One region of the Streptomyces sp. NPDC059247 genome, then DNA from elsewhere that is predicted to be linked to it. Evidence: predicted binding sites of a transcription regulator. Region 1 holds the regulator's gene; the other holds the start of a gene.
What was found. The regulator HrcA, encoded in region 1, represses chaperone genes, less so after heat shock. The targets are predictions, from matches to a motif close to TTNGCACTCNGNNNNNCNGAGTGCNAA.

Region 1 (8,371 bases):
CAGGTCCTTGGTGGTGATCAGGCGTACGGAGCCGCTGCGGGCGGAGTCGAGGAGCGCGGTCTCGGCCGCCGACTCGCAGACGTGTGCGAGGTCGGCGCCGGAGAAGTCCTCGGTGGCCTTGACGAGCTTGCCGAGGTCGACGGACTCGACGGGGCGTTCCCGCAGGTGGTAGCGGAGGATCGCCTCGCGGGCGGTGGCGTCCGGCGGGAGCACCAGCAGGGTGCGGTCGAGGCGGCCGGGGCGGCGCAGCGCGATGTCCACGTCCCAGGGCACGTTGGTGGCGGCGAGCACGAACACGCCTTCGTTGCCCGCGCCGCTCGCGATGCCGTCCAGTTCGGTGAGGAGCTGGTTGACGACGTTGCGGAGGCCGCTGTGGTGGGTGCGGGAGCGCTTGGCGCCGAGCGCGTCCAGCTCGTCGAGGAAGACCACGCAGGGGGCCTGGCGGCGGGCCGTCTCGAAGATGTCGTGGACGTTCTTCTCGGAGGCGCCGATCCACATGTCGAGGACGTCGGAGAGCGAGACCGTGAGGAAGTTCGCGCCCAGCTCGCCCGCGACGGCCCGTGCGATGAACGTCTTGCCGCAGCCGGGCGGCCCGTACAGCAGCAGTCCGCCGCGGAGCGACTTGCCGTACAGCCTGCGCAGTTCCGGGTTGCGCATGGGGGCGAGGAAGGCGGCCTCCAGACGGTCCTTGACCTCGTCCATGCCGCCGACGTCGGCCAGGCGCACCGAGCCGGGCGCGTCGACGTCCCAGGCGGCCGGGGCGTCCCCGCCCTCGGCCTGCGGCTCCGTCAGGAAACGGGGCCCGACGACGTCCCGCACCTGCTGCTCGGCGGCGGCCCAGTCGAAGGCGGGACCGTCGACGGGGGACTCCGGGGGCTGGGGGCCGGTGTGATCCGCGGGACGGGCGGGCTGGGGCTGCTCAGCAGGGGTTACGGGGCTGGTGGGGCCGGTGTACTCAGCGGGTGTCCCGGGGGCCGGGGGCTCTTCGAGGCTGGTGGGGTCGGCATGGCTCGTGAGGCCGGTGGTACCACCGGTCCCGGTGGGAGCCGCCGGAGCGACCGGGGCCGCCAGGACCGGCGGGACCGGCGGAACTGCCGGAGCTGCCGGAGCTGCTGGGACTGGCGGTGACGTCGGGGGCGTCGCGGGCAGCCCCATCGCGCGGATCATCAGCGCGCGGGCCGCAGCGTCCCCCGGCGCGTGCTGGAGCGAGACCGCCGCCTCCGCGACCGCCTCGTCGTTCCGGCCCTCCGCGAGGAGCAGTTCGGCGAAGTGGAGGCGCAGGGGTACGTCGTCGGGCGCGGCGGCGACCGCCGCGCGCAGACTACGGATCAGGGGGGAGTCGTCGGCCATGCGGGCCAGCCTAGGAAGGCCGCCCCGCGCCCTGTCCACCGGGTACGGCCCGGGGGGCCTGCCGGAGCCGGAAACTCCACCGGCCGCGTCGCTGGCCGTGCCACCGGTCAGGACCGGAAGCCGCACCGGTCGAGGCCGGAACCGCCACCGGCCGGGGCTGGCCGTACCACCGGCCGTCACCGGTCCGCGCCGGAAGCCTCACCGGTCAGGACCGACCGCGTCACCGGTCAGAACCGGAAGCCGCACTGGTCAGAGCCGGAAGCGCCACCGGTCGGCACCGGTCGGCACCGGAAGCCTCTCCCGTCAGGACCGACCGCGTCACCGGTCGGCGCTGGCCGCGTCACCGGTCGGCACCGGAAGCACCACCAGCCGCCACCGCCGTCACCGTCCGGGACCCGAAGCCTCGCCGGTCAAGGCCGGAAGCCTCACCGTCCGGAGGGGGCCCGCCCGGAGGGGCCCGGCCGGGCCCCCTCATCCGGTCCCGACCCCGCCGCACCCGGCCCCCGGCCGGACCCCGTGTCCGTCAGCTCCAGCGGCCCGTGCGGGCCAGGACGAGGGCCGTCGCCGCGGTGCCCGCCGTGGAGGTGCGCAGGACGCTGCGGCCCAGCCGGTACGGCTTCGCCCCGGCCGCCTCGAACGCGGCCAGTTCGTCCGGTGAGACGCCCCCCTCGGGGCCGACGACCAGCACGATCGAGCCCTTCGCCGGGAGGTCGGCGGTGGCGAGCGCGCCGCTCGGGTGCGCCCGGTCCTCGTGCAGCACCGCCGCGAAGTCGGCCTCCGCGAGGAGCGCGGCGACCTGCTTGGTCGTCATCTGGTCCGCGACCTCGGGGAACCGGGTGCGGCGCGACTGCTTCCCGGCCTCGCGCGCGGTGGACCGCCATTTGCCGAGCGCCTTGAGGCCCCGGTCGCCCTTCCACTGGGTGACGCACCGGGACGCGGCCCACGGCACGATCGCGTCCACCCCGGTCTCCGTCATGGTCTCGACGGCGAGTTCGCCCCGGTCGCCCTTGGGGAGCGCCTGGACGACGGTGACGCGCGGCTGCTCCTCGGGGTCCTCGTGGACCTCGTCGACGCGTACGGTCAGCCGGTCCCGGTCCTCGGCGGCCAGCACCACGCACGCGGCCCAGCGGCCCCGCCCGTCGACGAGGACGAGTTCCTCGCCCGCCCGGAGCCGCTTCACGGAGACGGCGTGCCGTCCCTCGGAGCCGTCCAGGAGGAAGCTCCCGGGGCCGGGAACGGTCTCGACGACGAAGACGGGTGCGGTCATGGCGTGCTCCTGTGGGCCTGCTGGGCGAGGGCGGTGTCGAGTTCGGCGGCCAGCACCTCGACCAGGCGTCCGGCGGGGAGGTCCCGGGCGAGACGGTGGCCCTGACCGGCCCACAGGGCCATGCCCTGGGCGTCCCCGGTGGCGGCGGCGGCCTTGCGGAGCGGCGCGGTGAGGTGGTGGATCTCGGGGTAGGCGGAGGGGGCGTACGGCCCGTGCTCGTGCAGGAAGCGGTTGACCAGACCGCGCGCCGGGCGTCCGGTGAAGGCCCGGGTGAGGGCGGTCCGGGTGAACAGCGGGTCGGTCAGGGCCGCCTTGTGCAGCCGGTGGGCGCCGGACTCGGGGCAGGGCAGGAAGGCGGTGCCGAGCTGGGCTGCGTCCGCCCCGGCGGTGAGGACGGCGGCGATCTGCGCGCCCCGCATGATCCCGCCCGCCGCCACGAGCGGCAGGGGGACGCTCTCGCGGACCTGGGTGAGCAGGGCGAGCAGTCCGGTGCCGTGGGCGTCGTCGTCGGCCGGGTCGTCGCGGAAGGTGCCCTGGTGGCCGCCCGCCTCGGTGCCCTGGACACAGACGGCGGCGGCCCCGGCGTGCTGCGCGACGAGGGCCTCCTCGACGGAGGTGGCGGTGACGATCGTGTAGGTACCGGCACGGGCGAAGGAGGCCAGGACCTCGGGCGCGGGGCAGCCGAAGGTGAAGGAGACGACGGAGACCGGGTCCTCCAGGAGGATGGCCAGCTTGGCGTCGTAGGCGTCGTCGCGGCTGTCGTCGGTCTCGCCGAGCGGGGTGTCGTACCAGGTGGTCTCGCCCGCCAGTTGGTGACGGTAGACCTCGACGGCGGCGGGATCGGCGGGCCTGCCGGTCCCCGGCAGGAAGAGGTTGACGCCGAAGGGGCGGGCGGTGAGCCCGCGGACCTGCTTGATCTCCTGGTAGAGGCCGCCGGCCGTCTTGTAGCCGCCGGCCAGGAAGCCGAGGGCCCCGGCCTCGCAGACGGCCCCTACCAGCTCCGGACAGGAGGCGCCACCCGCCATGGGGGCCTGCACGATCGGGTACCGAGAGAGATCGTTCAGTGCGGTGGTGGACATATGGGCATCGTGTCATGCCCCTGCTCCGGCGCCGAATCCATGAGCGGCACCTCGATCCGTGAGCGGCACCTCCACCGGACACGGCTCCGGACACGGCTACAGGCACGGCTACGGGCACGATTTCGGGCACGATTTCGGATACGGCTCCTGACACGGTTTCGGACACCGCTCCGGATACGGCCGAGGGCGGCTTCCGGTCCCCCGGATGCCGCCCCTCGCCCGTACCGGCCGGATGTTCCTACCGGCCGTTGAACGCGTCCTTCAGGCGGGAGAACAGCCCCTGCTGCCCCGGCTGGAACTGGCCGGTCGGCCGCTCCTCGCCGCGCAGCTTGGCCAGCTCGCGCAGCAGCCGCTCCTGCTCGGCGTCCAGCTTGCCGGGGGTCTGCACCTCGACGTGCACGATGAGGTCACCGCGTCCGTTGCCGCGCAGATGGGTGATGCCGCGCCCGTGCAGCGGGACCGACTGGCCGGACTGCGTACCGGGCCGGATGTCGATCTCCTCGATGCCGTCGAGGGTCTGCAGCGGCACCTTCGTGCCCAGCGCGCCCGCCGTCATCGGGATGGTGACCGTGCAGTGCAGGTCGTCGCCGCGCCGCTGGAAGGTCTCGTGCGGGGTCTCGTGGATCTCGACGTACAGGTCTCCGGCGGGGCCGCCGCCGGGGCCGACCTCGCCCTCGCCCGCGAGCTGGATCCGGGTGCCGTTGTCGACACCGGCCGGGATCTTCACGGTGAGGGTGCGCCGGGAACGGACCCGGCCGTCGCCCGCGCACTCGGGGCACGGGGTCGGGACGACGGTGCCGAAGCCCTGGCACTGCGGGCAGGGGCGGGAGGTCATGACCTGGCCCAGGAAGGACCGGGTGACCTGGGAGACCTCGCCACGGCCGCGGCACATGTCGCAGGTCTGCGCGGAGGTGCCCGGTGCGGCGCCCTCGCCGGAGCAGGTCGTGCAGACCACCGCCGTGTCGACCTGGAGGTCCTTGGTGGTGCCGAAGGCCGCCTCGTTGAGGTCGATCTCCAGACGGATCATGGCGTCCTGGCCGCGCCGGGTCCGCGAACGCGGCCCGCGCTGCGAGGCCGTGCCGAAGAAGGCGTCCATGATGTCGGAGAAGTTGCCGAAGCCACCGGCTCCGAAGCCGCCCGCGCCCCCTCCGCCGGAAGCCGACAGCGGGTCGCCGCCCAGGTCGTAGACCTGCTTCTTCTGCGGGTCCGAGAGGACCTCGTAGGCGGCGTTGATCTCCTTGAATCGTTCCTGCGTCTTCGGATCGGGATTGACGTCCGGGTGCAGCTCGCGGGCGAGCCTCCGGAAAGCCTTCTTGATCTCGTCCTGGGACGCGTCGCGGCGCACGCCGAGCACGGCGTAGTAGTCCGTGGCCACTACGACTCCGCCAGGATCTGTCCGACGTAACGTGCCACTGCGCGTACCGCTCCCATCGTTCCGGGGTAGTCCATGCGGGTCGGTCCGACCACGCCGAGTTTGGCGACTGCCTCGCCGCCCGAACCGTAGCCGACCGAGACGACGGACGTGGAACTCAGTCCCTCGTGGGCGTTCTCATGCCCGATACGTACGGTCATGCCCGATTCCTTGGCCTCGCCGAGCAGCTTGAGGAGCACGACCTGCTCCTCAAGGGCTTCGAGCACCGGCCTGATCATCACAGGAAAATCGTGTCCGAAGCGGGTGAGATTGGCGGTGCCGCCGATCATCAGCCGCTCCTCGTGCTCCTCGACCAGGGTTTCGAGGAGGGTCGCGAGCACGGTCGAGACCGTCGCCCGGTCCTCCGCCTCCTCGAACGACTCGGGGAGGTCCTGCACCAGCTGCGGCACGTCGGCGAACCGGCGGCCGACGACCCGGCCGTTGAGCCGGGACCGCAGATCGGCGAGCGCGGTCTCCCCGAAGGGCGCGGGGCAGTCGACGACCCGCTGCTCGACCCTGCCGGTGTCGGTGATGAGCACCAGCATCAGACGGGCGGCGGCCAGCGAGAGCAGCTCCACGTGCCGCACGGTCGAACGGGTCAGCGAGGGGTACTGGACGACGGCGACCTGACGGGTCAGCTGGGCGAGCAGCCGGACCGTGCGGCCGACGACGTCGTCCAGGTCGACCGCGCCGTCGAGGAAGTTGTGGATGGCCCGGCGCTCGGGCGTCGACAGCGGCTTCACCCCGGCCAGCCGGTCGACGAAGAGCCGGTAGCCCTTGTCCGTGGGGATGCGGCCCGCGCTGGTGTGGGGCTGCGCGATGTAGCCCTCGTCCTCCAGGACGGCCATGTCGTTGCGGACGGTGGCGGGCGAGACGCCCAGCCTGTGGCGCTCCGTGAGCGCCTTGGACCCGACGGGCTCCTCCGTCCCGACGTAGTCCTGGACGATGGCCCGCAGCACCTCGAGCCTGCGTTCGCTGAGCATCGTGCACACCTCCAGCTGCCGTCGTCGTTCCGGTTGCTCCGCTTTTGGCACTCGACCGGTCCGAGTGCCAGAGATCCCCGGCCAGTGTACGGCGGCGGGCGTCGCTCCTGGCAAGGAGGCGGCGCCCCCACCGGTTAGCGTCGCCGCATGGACGTCGAATGGGAAGCGTACGGATGGGAGCGTCTCGCGGACGGGGTGGGCCGCAGACGGCTCCCCCGCTGGGACGCCACGGTCGGTCTCGTACTGGGAGAACGGGCGGTGCTCCTGTACGACACGGGGTCCTCGCTCGCCGAGGGGGCCGGGCTGCGGGCGCAGGTCGCGGGCCTCACCGGCGGCCGGGGAGTGACGCACATCGCACTGGGCCACCCCCATTTCGACCATGTGCTCGGCACGGCGGTGTTCGCGGGCGCCGAGGTGTTCGGCGCGGTCGGCACGGACGAACTGCTCCGCCACCCCCGGGAACGGGAGGCCCTGCTCGCGGACGCCGTGCGGCACGGGCTCGACCCGGCGGAGGCGGCGGAGGCGGCGGACGTCCTGGTGGCCCCCCGGCACGTGGTCTGCGGCGAGTGGACGCTCGACCTGGGCGGTCGCCAGGTCCTCCTGGCGAACGTGGGCCCCGGGCACACCGGCCACGATCTGGCGCTCCTGGTGCCCGGCGAGCGGGAGGTGGTGTTCTGCGGCGACCTGGTCGAGGAGTCGGGCGAGCCGCAGGCGGGCCCGGACGCGGTCCCGGCGCGCTGGCCGGACGCGCTGGACCGGCTGCTCGCCCTCGGCGGCGAGGACGCGGTGTACGTGCCGGGGCACGGGGCGGTGGTGGACGCCCCGTTCGTGCGACGCCAGCGCGAAGAACTGGCACGGCGGTTCTCCGTGGCCTAACGTCGCCCGAATGCGCAGCTACAACCCGGATCTGACGCCCCCTTGGAAGAGGTCGGCCCCCGTCCCCGAGGTCCCGGCCGACCCGGACCTGGTCGTCGAGGAGGTCACCACCGGCTTCTGCGGGGCGGTGATCCGCTGCGAGGCGGGCACGGTGACCCTGGAGGACCGCTTCGGCAAGCACCGGGTGTTCCCGCTCGACCCGCGCGGCTTCCTGCTGGAGGGCCGGGTGGTGACCCTGGTCCGCCCGGTCTCCGCGGCCCCGGCGCGCCCCGCGCGGACGGCCTCCGGCTCGGTCGCCGTGCCGGGGGCGCGGGCCCGGGTGGCGCGGGCGGGCCGGATCTATGTGGAGGGCCGTCACGACGCCGAGCTGGTGGAGCGGGTCTGGGGCGACGACCTGCGGATCGAGGGCGTGGTCGTGGAGTACCTGGAGGGTGTCGACGACCTGCCGGCGATCGTGGCGGAGTTCGGCCCGGCCCCGGACGCCCGGCTGGGCGTCCTGGTGGACCACCTGGTCCCGGGCTCGAAGGAGTCGAGGATCGCGGCCCGGGTGACCTCTCCGGACGTCCTGGTCGTGGGCCATCCGTACGTCGACGTCTGGGAGGCGGTGAAGCCGTCCTCCCTCGGCATCCCGGCCTGGCCGACGGTCCCGCGCGGCCAGGACTGGAAGACGGGCGTGTGCCGGGCCCTGGGCTGGCCGGAGAACACGGGGGCGGCCTGGCAGCACGTCCTGTCGAGGGTGACGAGCTACAAGGACCTGGAACCGGAGCTGCTGGGCGCGGTGGAACGACTGATCGACCACGTGACCGTGCCCTGAACTCCGGTGGGCGCGCCGTGACGGCCGCCGCCCCGCCCCCGCCCGCACGCGGCGGAGGTGTTCCGCCGGTCGGTCCGTCCGCACGGCCGTACGGTTCCGGCAGCCCGCGACAGCGGAGGTGAGGCCGCCGCCGGAGGTCGCCCCGCCGACGGGATCACGGCCGCCGCCGGGCGCCGCCCTCGCTCAGTCCACCAGGTCCCGGACCACCGCGTCGGCAAGCAGCCGTCCCCGCAGGGTCAGGACGGCCCGCCCGTCCGCGTAGGGGCCGGGGTCGAGCAGCCCGTCCGCCAGGGCCTTCCGGGAGGCGGCGAGTCCGGCGGGTCTCAGCAGCTCCAGGGGGCAGCCCTCCCTGAGCCGCAGTTCGAGCAGGACCCGCTCCACCCTCCGGTCCTCGGCGGGGAGCAGCTCCCGGCCCGCCCCCGGCGACTTCCCGGCGGCGAGGGCGGACGCGTACGCTCCCGGGTGCTTCACGTTCCACCAGCGGACCCCGCCCACGTGGCTGTGCGCGCCCGGTCCCGCGCCCCACCAGTCGGCGCCCCGCCAGTACAGCTCGTTGTGGAGGCAGCGCCCGGCCTCCGAGGTGGCCCAGTT
Region 2 (8,371 bases), on a different contig from region 1:
TTACAGTCTTGAACAACGCGGATGCCCGATGCACGTCGGGGTGCCGCCCGCGTCGGAGCGCAGGAACGAAGTCCAGCGCGCTTCACAATCGAATACCGCTCATCCAGAGGGGCAGAGGGAAACGGCCCGTTGAAGCCCCGGCAACCCTCCAGTCGGTCACTCGTACTCCAGCGAGGTCCCCCGGCTAGGGAAGGTGCCAAATCCGTCTCATGACGAAAAATTCGTCATGGGAAAGATGAGGAGAAAGGGCCTCCCCTCCATGGCTGTACAGACCGTCACCCCCGCGACCACCGTCGACCTCGGTCCCGCTTCCGGGCTCTCCTGTCGCGAATGCGGTGAAGTCTTCGCACTCGGACCGATCTTCGCCTGCGAGCTGTGTTTCGGCCCTCTCGAAGTCGCGTACGACCTCCCCACCGGTGACCCCGAGGCACTGCGCAAGCAGATCGAGGCCGGCCCCGCCAACATCTGGCGCTACGCCCCCCTGCTGCCCGTCCCCGCCGACGTCGCCGAGAAGCCGAACCTGAACCCCGGCTGGACCAAGCTCGTCCAGGCCGACAACCTCGCCCGCGAGATCGGCGTCGCCCCCGGCAAGCTCTTCGTCAAGGACGACTCGGGCAACCCGACCCATTCCTTCAAGGACCGGGTCGTCGCCCAGGCCCTCGAAGCGGCCCGCGCCTTCGGCTTCACCACCCTCTCCTGCTCCTCGACGGGCAACCTGGCCGGGGCCGTCGGCGCCGCCGCCGCCCGCGCGGGCTTCCGCTCCTGCGTGTTCATCCCGCACGACCTGGAGCAGGGCAAGGTCGTCATGGCCGCCGTGTACGGCGGTGAACTCGTCGCCATCGAGGGCAACTACGACGACGTCAACCGCTTCTGCTCGGAACTCATCGGCGACCCGCTCGGCGAGGGCTGGGGCTTCGTCAACGTCAACCTCCGCCCGTACTACGGCGAGGGCTCCAAGACGCTGGCGTACGAGATCTGCGAGCAGCTCGGCTGGGTCATCCCCGACCAGCTCGTCATCCCGATCGCCTCCGGCTCCCAGCTCACGAAGATCGACAAGGGTCTCCAGGAGCTCATCAAGCTGGGCCTCGTCGAGGACAAGCCGTACAAGATCTTCGGTGCTCAGGCCGAGGGCTGCTCCCCGGTCTCCGCCGCCTTCAAGGCCGGTCACGACGTGGTCCGCCCGCAGAAGCCGAACACGATCGCCAAGTCGCTGGCCATCGGCAACCCGGCCGACGGCCCCTACGTCCTCGACATCGCCCGCCGCACCGGCGGCGCCGTGGAGGACGTGAACGACGAGCAGGTGGTGGACGCGATCAGGCTCCTCGCCCGCACCGAGGGCGTCTTCGCCGAGACCGCGGGCGGGGTGACCGTCGGCGTCACGCGCAAGCTCGTCGAGAACGGGCTCATCGACCCGAACCTCACCACGGTCGTCCTCAACACCGGTGACGGGCTCAAGACCCTGGACGCGGTGGCCGACACCGCCCAGGCGACCACCACCATCCGCCCGAGCCTGGACGCGTTCCGCGACGCCGGCCTGGCCCTCTGAAAGGTTACGAAGACATGGCCGTGAACGTCCGCATCCCCACCATCCTCCGCACCTACACGGGCGGTCTCTCCGAGGTCCAGGCCGAGGGCGGGACCCTCGCCGAGGTCATCGCGGACCTGGAGAAGAACCACACGGGCATCGCCGCCCGCGTCCTGGACGACCAGGGCAAGCTGCGCCGCTTCGTCAACGTCTACGTGAACGACGACGATGTGCGCTTCGAGCAGGGCCTGGAGACCGCCACCCCGGCGGGCGCGGGCGTCTCGATCATCCCGGCGGTCGCGGGCGGCTGCTGATCCCCATCTCCCTCGAATTGCCCCCTCCGCGACAATAAGCGGAGGGGGCAATTCTATATGGTTGAGCGCGGTAGAGTTGGGGAAGTCCCCTCCGCTGCTCATGCCGGACGCATATGAGAATGCGTCCCTGCGCGACAAGAAGCAGCCAAAGTGTGTGCGCATTGTGTACCTTCTGCGCGCTTTGCCGGGCCCGAGTTGCCCCGTAACCCAGGGGAATATCCCCAATTCTTCTTTCAGCCGCGCCCAGAATTCTCGCTCGAATGACCTGTTGCAGAGGGCAGTTGGACAGATACATTCAGCCGCGGTCGACGCGTTCCGGCGCAGGGTCTGACCCGGGTCCGTGAAGTGCGGGCCCGCGCAAGGGCCAGTAATAGGGGAGTTAGGCATGGCTCAGGGCACCGTCAAGTGGTTCAACGCGGAGAAGGGCTACGGCTTCATCGCGGTCGACGGTGGTGCGGATGTATTCGTCCACTACAGCGCGATCCAGATGGATGGCTACCGCAGTCTCGAAGAAGGACAGCGAGTCGAGTTCGAGATCTCGCAGGGCCAGAAGGGTCCGCAGGCGGACATGGTCAAGCTCGCCGTCTGAGCACGGCGCGATCGGCCACTGACGCAACGCCGTCGAGGGGGCCGCATCCCCGCAAAGGGATGCGGCCCCCTCAGGCGTTTCCGGACGCCTGTGGGGGATGCGGTCCCCCCTCGGGCTTTGCCGGACGCCTGCGGGGATGCGGCCCTCTCGGGCGCTTCCGGACGCTGCGGGGACGCGGCTCGCTCGGGCTTTGCCGGACGCCTGTGAGGGATACGCCCCCCTCGGGCTTCCCGGACGCCCGTGCGCCCGCGCTCCCGCCCCGGAGCGCGCCCCCGCTCCCGCCCGGCGCCCCGGGCGCCCTCCCTTTCGCCAGGGCCCGGGGCCCGGGCCCCGGGCCCGTACGCCCCGCGCGGCTCGTGGACCTCCGTCCCCGGCTCCCGCCGCCCGCCGCCTGCCCGTTCCCCCTCTTCCCGTGCCCCTCGGGTGCTCCCGCGCGCCCTTCCGGGGGCCCCTCGCGCACCCCTTCCACGCCCCTTCCCCGCCTCTTCCCCGCCTCTTCCCCCATGTCCCGATCATCGAGAGTCGCTTGCACTCTCCTAGGTCGAGTGCTAATCATTGGCGTTAGCACTCGGCAGGTGAGAGTGCTTACGAGGATCGGGCAGACGAGGTCGCCGTCCGGGTGGGGCAAGGAACCACGCGGAACCACGGAGGCCGTCCGTCGCGGGCGTCGGCGCGGTCCTGGAGCGTTATCCACCCCATGTCCGGGAGGACCACTTCACATGGCCAAGATCATCGCGTTCGACGAGGAGGCCCGGCGCGGTCTCGAGCGCGGCATGAACCAGCTCGCTGACGCCGTCAAGGTCACCCTCGGCCCCAAGGGCCGCAACGTCGTCCTCGAGAAGAAGTGGGGCGCCCCCACGATCACCAACGATGGTGTCTCCATCGCCAAGGAGATCGAGCTCGAGGACCCGTACGAGAAGATCGGCGCCGAGCTGGTCAAGGAAGTCGCCAAGAAGACGGACGACGTCGCCGGCGACGGTACGACCACCGCCACCGTCCTCGCCCAGGCGCTCGTCCGCGAGGGTCTGCGCAACGTGGCCGCCGGTGCCAACCCGATGGCCCTCAAGCGCGGTATCGAGAAGGCCGTCGAGGCCGTCTCGGGCGCCCTGCTCGAGCAGGCGAAGGATGTCGAGACCAAGGAGCAGATCGCTTCTACGGCCTCCATCTCCGCCGCCGACACCCAGATCGGCGAGCTCATCGCCGAGGCGATGGACAAGGTCGGCAAGGAAGGCGTCATCACCGTCGAGGAGTCCCAGACCTTCGGTCTGGAGCTGGAGCTCACCGAGGGTATGCGCTTCGACAAGGGCTACATCTCGGCGTACTTCGCCACCGACATGGAGCGCATGGAGTCGTCCCTCGACGACCCGTACCTCCTGATCGTCAACTCCAAGATCTCCTCCGTGAAGGACCTGCTCCCGCTCCTGGAGAAGGTCATGCAGTCGGGCAAGCCGCTGCTGATCATCGCCGAGGACGTCGAGGGCGAGGCCCTGTCGACCCTGGTCGTCAACAAGATCCGCGGCACCTTCAAGTCCGTCGCGGTCAAGGCTCCGGGCTTCGGCGACCGCCGCAAGGCGATGCTGAACGACATCGCCATCCTCACCGGCGGCACGGTCATCTCCGAGGAGGTCGGCCTCAAGCTGGAGAACGCGGGCCTCGACCTGCTGGGCCGCGCCCGCAAGGTCGTCATCACCAAGGACGAGACCACCATCGTCGACGGTGCCGGTGACAGCGACCAGGTCGCCGGTCGGGTGAACCAGATCCGCGCCGAGATCGAGAACAGCGACTCGGACTACGACCGCGAGAAGCTCCAGGAGCGCCTGGCGAAGCTGGCCGGCGGCGTGGCCGTCATCAAGGCCGGTGCCGCGACCGAGGTCGAGCTCAAGGAGCGCAAGCACCGCATCGAGGACGCCGTGCGCAACGCGAAGGCGGCCGTCGAGGAGGGCATCGTCGCCGGTGGCGGTGTGGCCCTGCTCCAGGCTTCCTCGGTCTTCGAGAAGCTCGAGGCCGACCTCGCGGGCGACGAGGCCACGGGTGCGAACATCGTGAAGCTGGCCCTTGAGGCCCCGCTGAAGCAGATCGCCGTCAACGCCGGTCTCGAGGGTGGCGTCGTGGCGGAGAAGGTCCGCAACCTGCCCGTCGGTCACGGTCTGAACGCCGCGACCAACGAGTACGTCGACCTCATCGCCGCGGGCATCATCGACCCGGCGAAGGTGACGCGCTCCGCGCTGCAGAACGCCGCGTCGATCGCCGCGCTGTTCCTCACCACCGAGGCCGTCATCGCCGACAAGCCGGAGAAGGCGTCCGCGCCCGCCGGTGGCGGTATGCCGGGCGGCGACATGGACTTCTGATCCTCCGGGATCGGTGGTTCGTCGCTGACGCGAAGAACGGAACGAGGGCGGCACCCCCACGGGGGGTGCCGCCCTCGGGCGTTCCGTCCGCCCGCCGCTCCCGGAGGGCGGCGGGCGGACGGGTCAGCGCACGTCGATGTAGTCGGCCCACGGGGTCTGCCCGTGGAAGTGCGTGGCGTCGCCGTAGTACCGCAGGCGCCAGGAGCCGTCGACGGTCGCCTTGGCGCGGAGCGAGATCCTGCCGTTGGCCGCCGACCGGCCGCTGGCGACCTGACGCCAGGCCGTCGAGCCCTTCGCCTGGAACTGCAGGACCACGGTCCCGTTCCCGTACGTCCGCCAGGCGCCGCCGACATGGTGCTGGAGCGTGCCCGTCGTGGTGACGAGGGCGCCCTTGCGGACCGGCTCGGGACCGGTGTCCGCGTTGATGATCCGGGCCTCGGAGCGGGCGAGGCGGAAGACCCCGCTGACGGCCCCGTCGAAGAAGTCCGACTGCGGGTGCCGCAGCCGGTAGTAACCGCCCCGGCTGGTGGCCGTGACGGTCGTGGAGTAGTAGTTGCTCGCCCAGCCGGTGGCGATCTTCCGCCAGCCGGTCCGGCCGTCGGGCGAGACCTCCAGGTAGACCGCCTGGGTGTCGAAGTAGGCCTGGGAGTCGTAGACGGCGCGGAGCGTGCCCGTCGCGGTGACCTTGCCCTCGTTCGTCAGGACGCGCGAGCCCAGCAGGAACTTGGCCTCCTGGGGGTGCGCGAGCGGTCCGACGACATTGGTGGTGAACCTCTGGTACGGGTCGACCGGGGTGACCGACCAGCCCCCGGCGCGCTGCCCCGGGAGGGCGGGGATCTTCCCGGTGAAGCGCCCGTCCGCGTCGGTGGTCACGATCTTGGAGAAGGCGGTGGTGGCGACGTGGGTCCAGTCGGGGCCGACGCGGACCTGCTGGCCCGCGAGGGGGGCGCCGTTGTTCTGGGGGTCGGTCATCCGGCCGGTGACGACGGCTTCCTGGCCGGGGACGACCCTGGCCCGGTCGGCGCGCGCGGTCACGGCCACGGCGTGGGAGCGCCAGGTGTAGAGGTTGCGGTCGAACGAGAGGTTCCCGCGCACCTCTTCGCTGTTCTCGGCGTAGGAGACCCGGAACACTTCGCCGGGCCGGACGTCGGTGTACGCCTCGCCGGTGAACTCGCCGGTCTCCGAGGTGACGGGCGACTGCGCGGGGGTCTCCACGGGGGCGGTCCGCCGGATGTCGACCGTGCGGCCGGGAAGGGGCACGAGGTCGCCGGAGCCGGGCTGGACACCGGTCAGGGTCCCGGTGGGGACGGTGGTGCGGTCGTCCCAGCCGGGCTGGGAGAGGCTGAACGCCAGCTCCGGCCTGAGCGTGAAGTCGAGGACTCCCGCGTCGGCGCGGGTGTGGCGGTTGCCGCGCGAGTCGACGGCGGTGACGTCGATGGCGTACCGGCCGAGGGAGGGCAGCGTGCCGCCGTCCTCGGTCAGCTTCAGCGGCGTGTACGAGAGCCCGAACCGGCCCTTGTCCCAGGTGTATTCGGGGACGGCGGGGACCTCGATGACGGTGTCGCCCCTGCGGAGGGTCGCGGAGACCTGGGTGACCGTGGTGCCCGGGGCGTCGGTCCAGGCGCTCACCCGGAAGGAGCCGCGCTGGGCGGCCTCGGTGACGGCGGGGCCGATGCCGATCGGGGACGGGGAGGCGGCGGCCGTCACCGGGGCGGTGGCGCCGAGGAGGAGGCCCGCGGCCAGGGTGGTGGTGAGGGTCGCGGCGAGCGGGACGGAGGTCCGGCGGCGGTCAGCGCGCATCGATGTACTTGTCCTTCGTCTCGCTGTAGAACCAGCCGTTCGCGGACTGCTTCACCATGGCCCAGGTGCCGTCGCCGTAGTTGGTGGCGCGGAAGCTGAAGGAGCCGTTGGCGCCGGTGGTGATGTTCCGGGTCACCCAGTACCACTGGAAGTCGCCCTTGGGCTTGAACACGAGGGTCACCTTGGCGCCCTTGAGGGGCTTCCAGACACCGCCGGTCTGCTGCTGGAGGGTGCCCGAGACGGTCATCTTGGAGTTGACCGAGGGGCGGGCGGGGGTGATCGAGAAGGCCGAGAACCGGGTCGGGATGCGGCCCAGCCTGATGCTGCCGGTGGTCTTGGTGACGAACTGGTCCGTCTCGTAGTGGTGCAGCCGGTAGAGGGCGTTGACGTAGGCGCCCGAGGTGGTCTCGAAGGCGCAGTGGCCGCCGCCGCTCTGCGCCTTGGCGGTGGCCAGGTTGCGCCAGGTGCGGCCGTTGTCCACGGACGCCTGGAGGTGGACGGGCTCGTCGTAGCAGCCGCGCTGGGTCGCCATCCGGCCGGTGGCCGAGAGCTTGCCGTACTCGTCCAGGGTGATGCGCCAGTTGGTGAACGAGAACGGCTGGGGGACGGCGATGCCCCCTTGGTCGAAGGCGGTGGTCGTGTAGTACACCGAGGGCGCCAGGTACGTGTAGACCTGGGTGGTCGAGGTGGCGCGGGCCGGGAAGGAGAAGGTGCCGTTGGCCGCCGAGGTGCCCCGGCCCATGACCCCGTGGGTCGTCAGGGAGTGGTACGGCGGCTGGGAGGAGCCGCTGACGAGGGGCGCGCCCGCGTAGGGCTTCCAGCCGTCCTCGGTCAGCCGTTCGACGCGGCCGGTGACGGTGACGTTGGTGTTCACCGGGACGCGCCACTTGTTGAGGTTCGCGTAGATCCGGTAGGTGGTCTTCTCCACCTCGACCTCGGGGACGGCCGAGGGCCGGTTGGCCACCGTGTCGGCGGAGGCCGGGACGACGGTCGCGGTACCGCCGCCGATCTTCGCGTTGGGGGTGAACGGCAGCGAGAAGGTGCCGTCGGCGCCGGTGGTGGCCCGGCCCTTCAGGACCTTCCAGTCGTCGGCGTGGGTGTCGAGGGCGACCTCGACGGTGGTGCCGGCCGGGGCGGGCGTCACCGCGCGGGTGACCGGGTCCCAGGTGGTGGCCGTCCCGGACAGGACGACCTTCCGTTCGGTGAGGCTGGTGGTCTTCCGGTCGAAGGAGAGCCGGGAGACCCCGGTGTGCCGCTTGTGCTCGTACGTGCCGCCGGTCCACCGCTGGACGGTGCCGCCGGGCTGCCGGTACTCGACGAGGACCGGGTACGTCCCGTAGGGGGTGCCCTCGGGGAGCCGCGGCGCGGTGGCGCTGGTCTGTCCGTAGGGCAGGCCCGCGTCGGTGTCGGTCATGCGGTGTGCGAGGTCGTCGGTCGTGGCGAGCACGGCGGCGCCGGGCGCGGTGGAGGCCAGCACGCTGGCCTTGATCCACAGCGGGCTGCCGCTGATCTGGACGCCGATCCTGGCGTCGTCGGTGGTGAAGGTGCCGGACACGTCGGCCGCGTAGGCGGCCGGGGCGTGGACGACGGCGGGCGTGACGACGCCCGCCGAGAGTGCGAAGACGGCTGCGGCACGCACGAAGGCGCGCGGAAGCCTGCGCTGAGAGCGCGGCAAAGGGGACCCCCCACAGGTCGGGATGGCGGCATCGCCGGGAACCGGGCGGCCGCGTGGCAGAACTGTAGCGCTGACGTGTTGAACGTGTTCACTTGGTGGACGCGAGTGCCGGAAGTGCCG

Region 2: the regulator HrcA is predicted to act here: its motif matches at 2,954-2,980, upstream of groL (chaperonin GroEL).

The regions. Positions count from the first base shown of each region.
Region 1 covers NZ_JBHYZW010000009.1:150,091-158,461, forward strand. Annotated here, with positions in the region: gene ACFXGN_RS18645 (tetratricopeptide repeat protein) at 1-1,350, opposite strand, end outside; gene ACFXGN_RS18650 (16S rRNA (uracil(1498)-N(3))-methyltransferase) at 1,874-2,617, opposite strand; gene ACFXGN_RS18655 (nitronate monooxygenase) at 2,614-3,696, opposite strand; gene dnaJ (molecular chaperone DnaJ) at 3,935-5,071, opposite strand; gene hrcA (heat-inducible transcriptional repressor HrcA) at 5,071-6,090, opposite strand; gene ACFXGN_RS18670 (MBL fold metallo-hydrolase) at 6,238-6,966, shown strand; gene ACFXGN_RS18675 (DUF3097 domain-containing protein) at 6,977-7,780, shown strand; gene hemW (radical SAM family heme chaperone HemW) at 7,964-8,371, opposite strand, start outside.
Region 2 covers NZ_JBHYZW010000022.1:30,252-38,622, reverse strand. Annotated here, with positions in the region: SAM riboswitch class I at 97-242, shown strand; gene thrC (threonine synthase) at 236-1,546, shown strand; gene ACFXGN_RS27905 (MoaD/ThiS family protein) at 1,561-1,839, shown strand; gene ACFXGN_RS27900 (cold-shock protein) at 2,225-2,428, shown strand; gene groL (chaperonin GroEL) at 3,148-4,776, shown strand; gene ACFXGN_RS27890 (hypothetical protein) at 4,900-6,576, opposite strand; gene ACFXGN_RS27885 (hypothetical protein) at 6,566-8,215, opposite strand.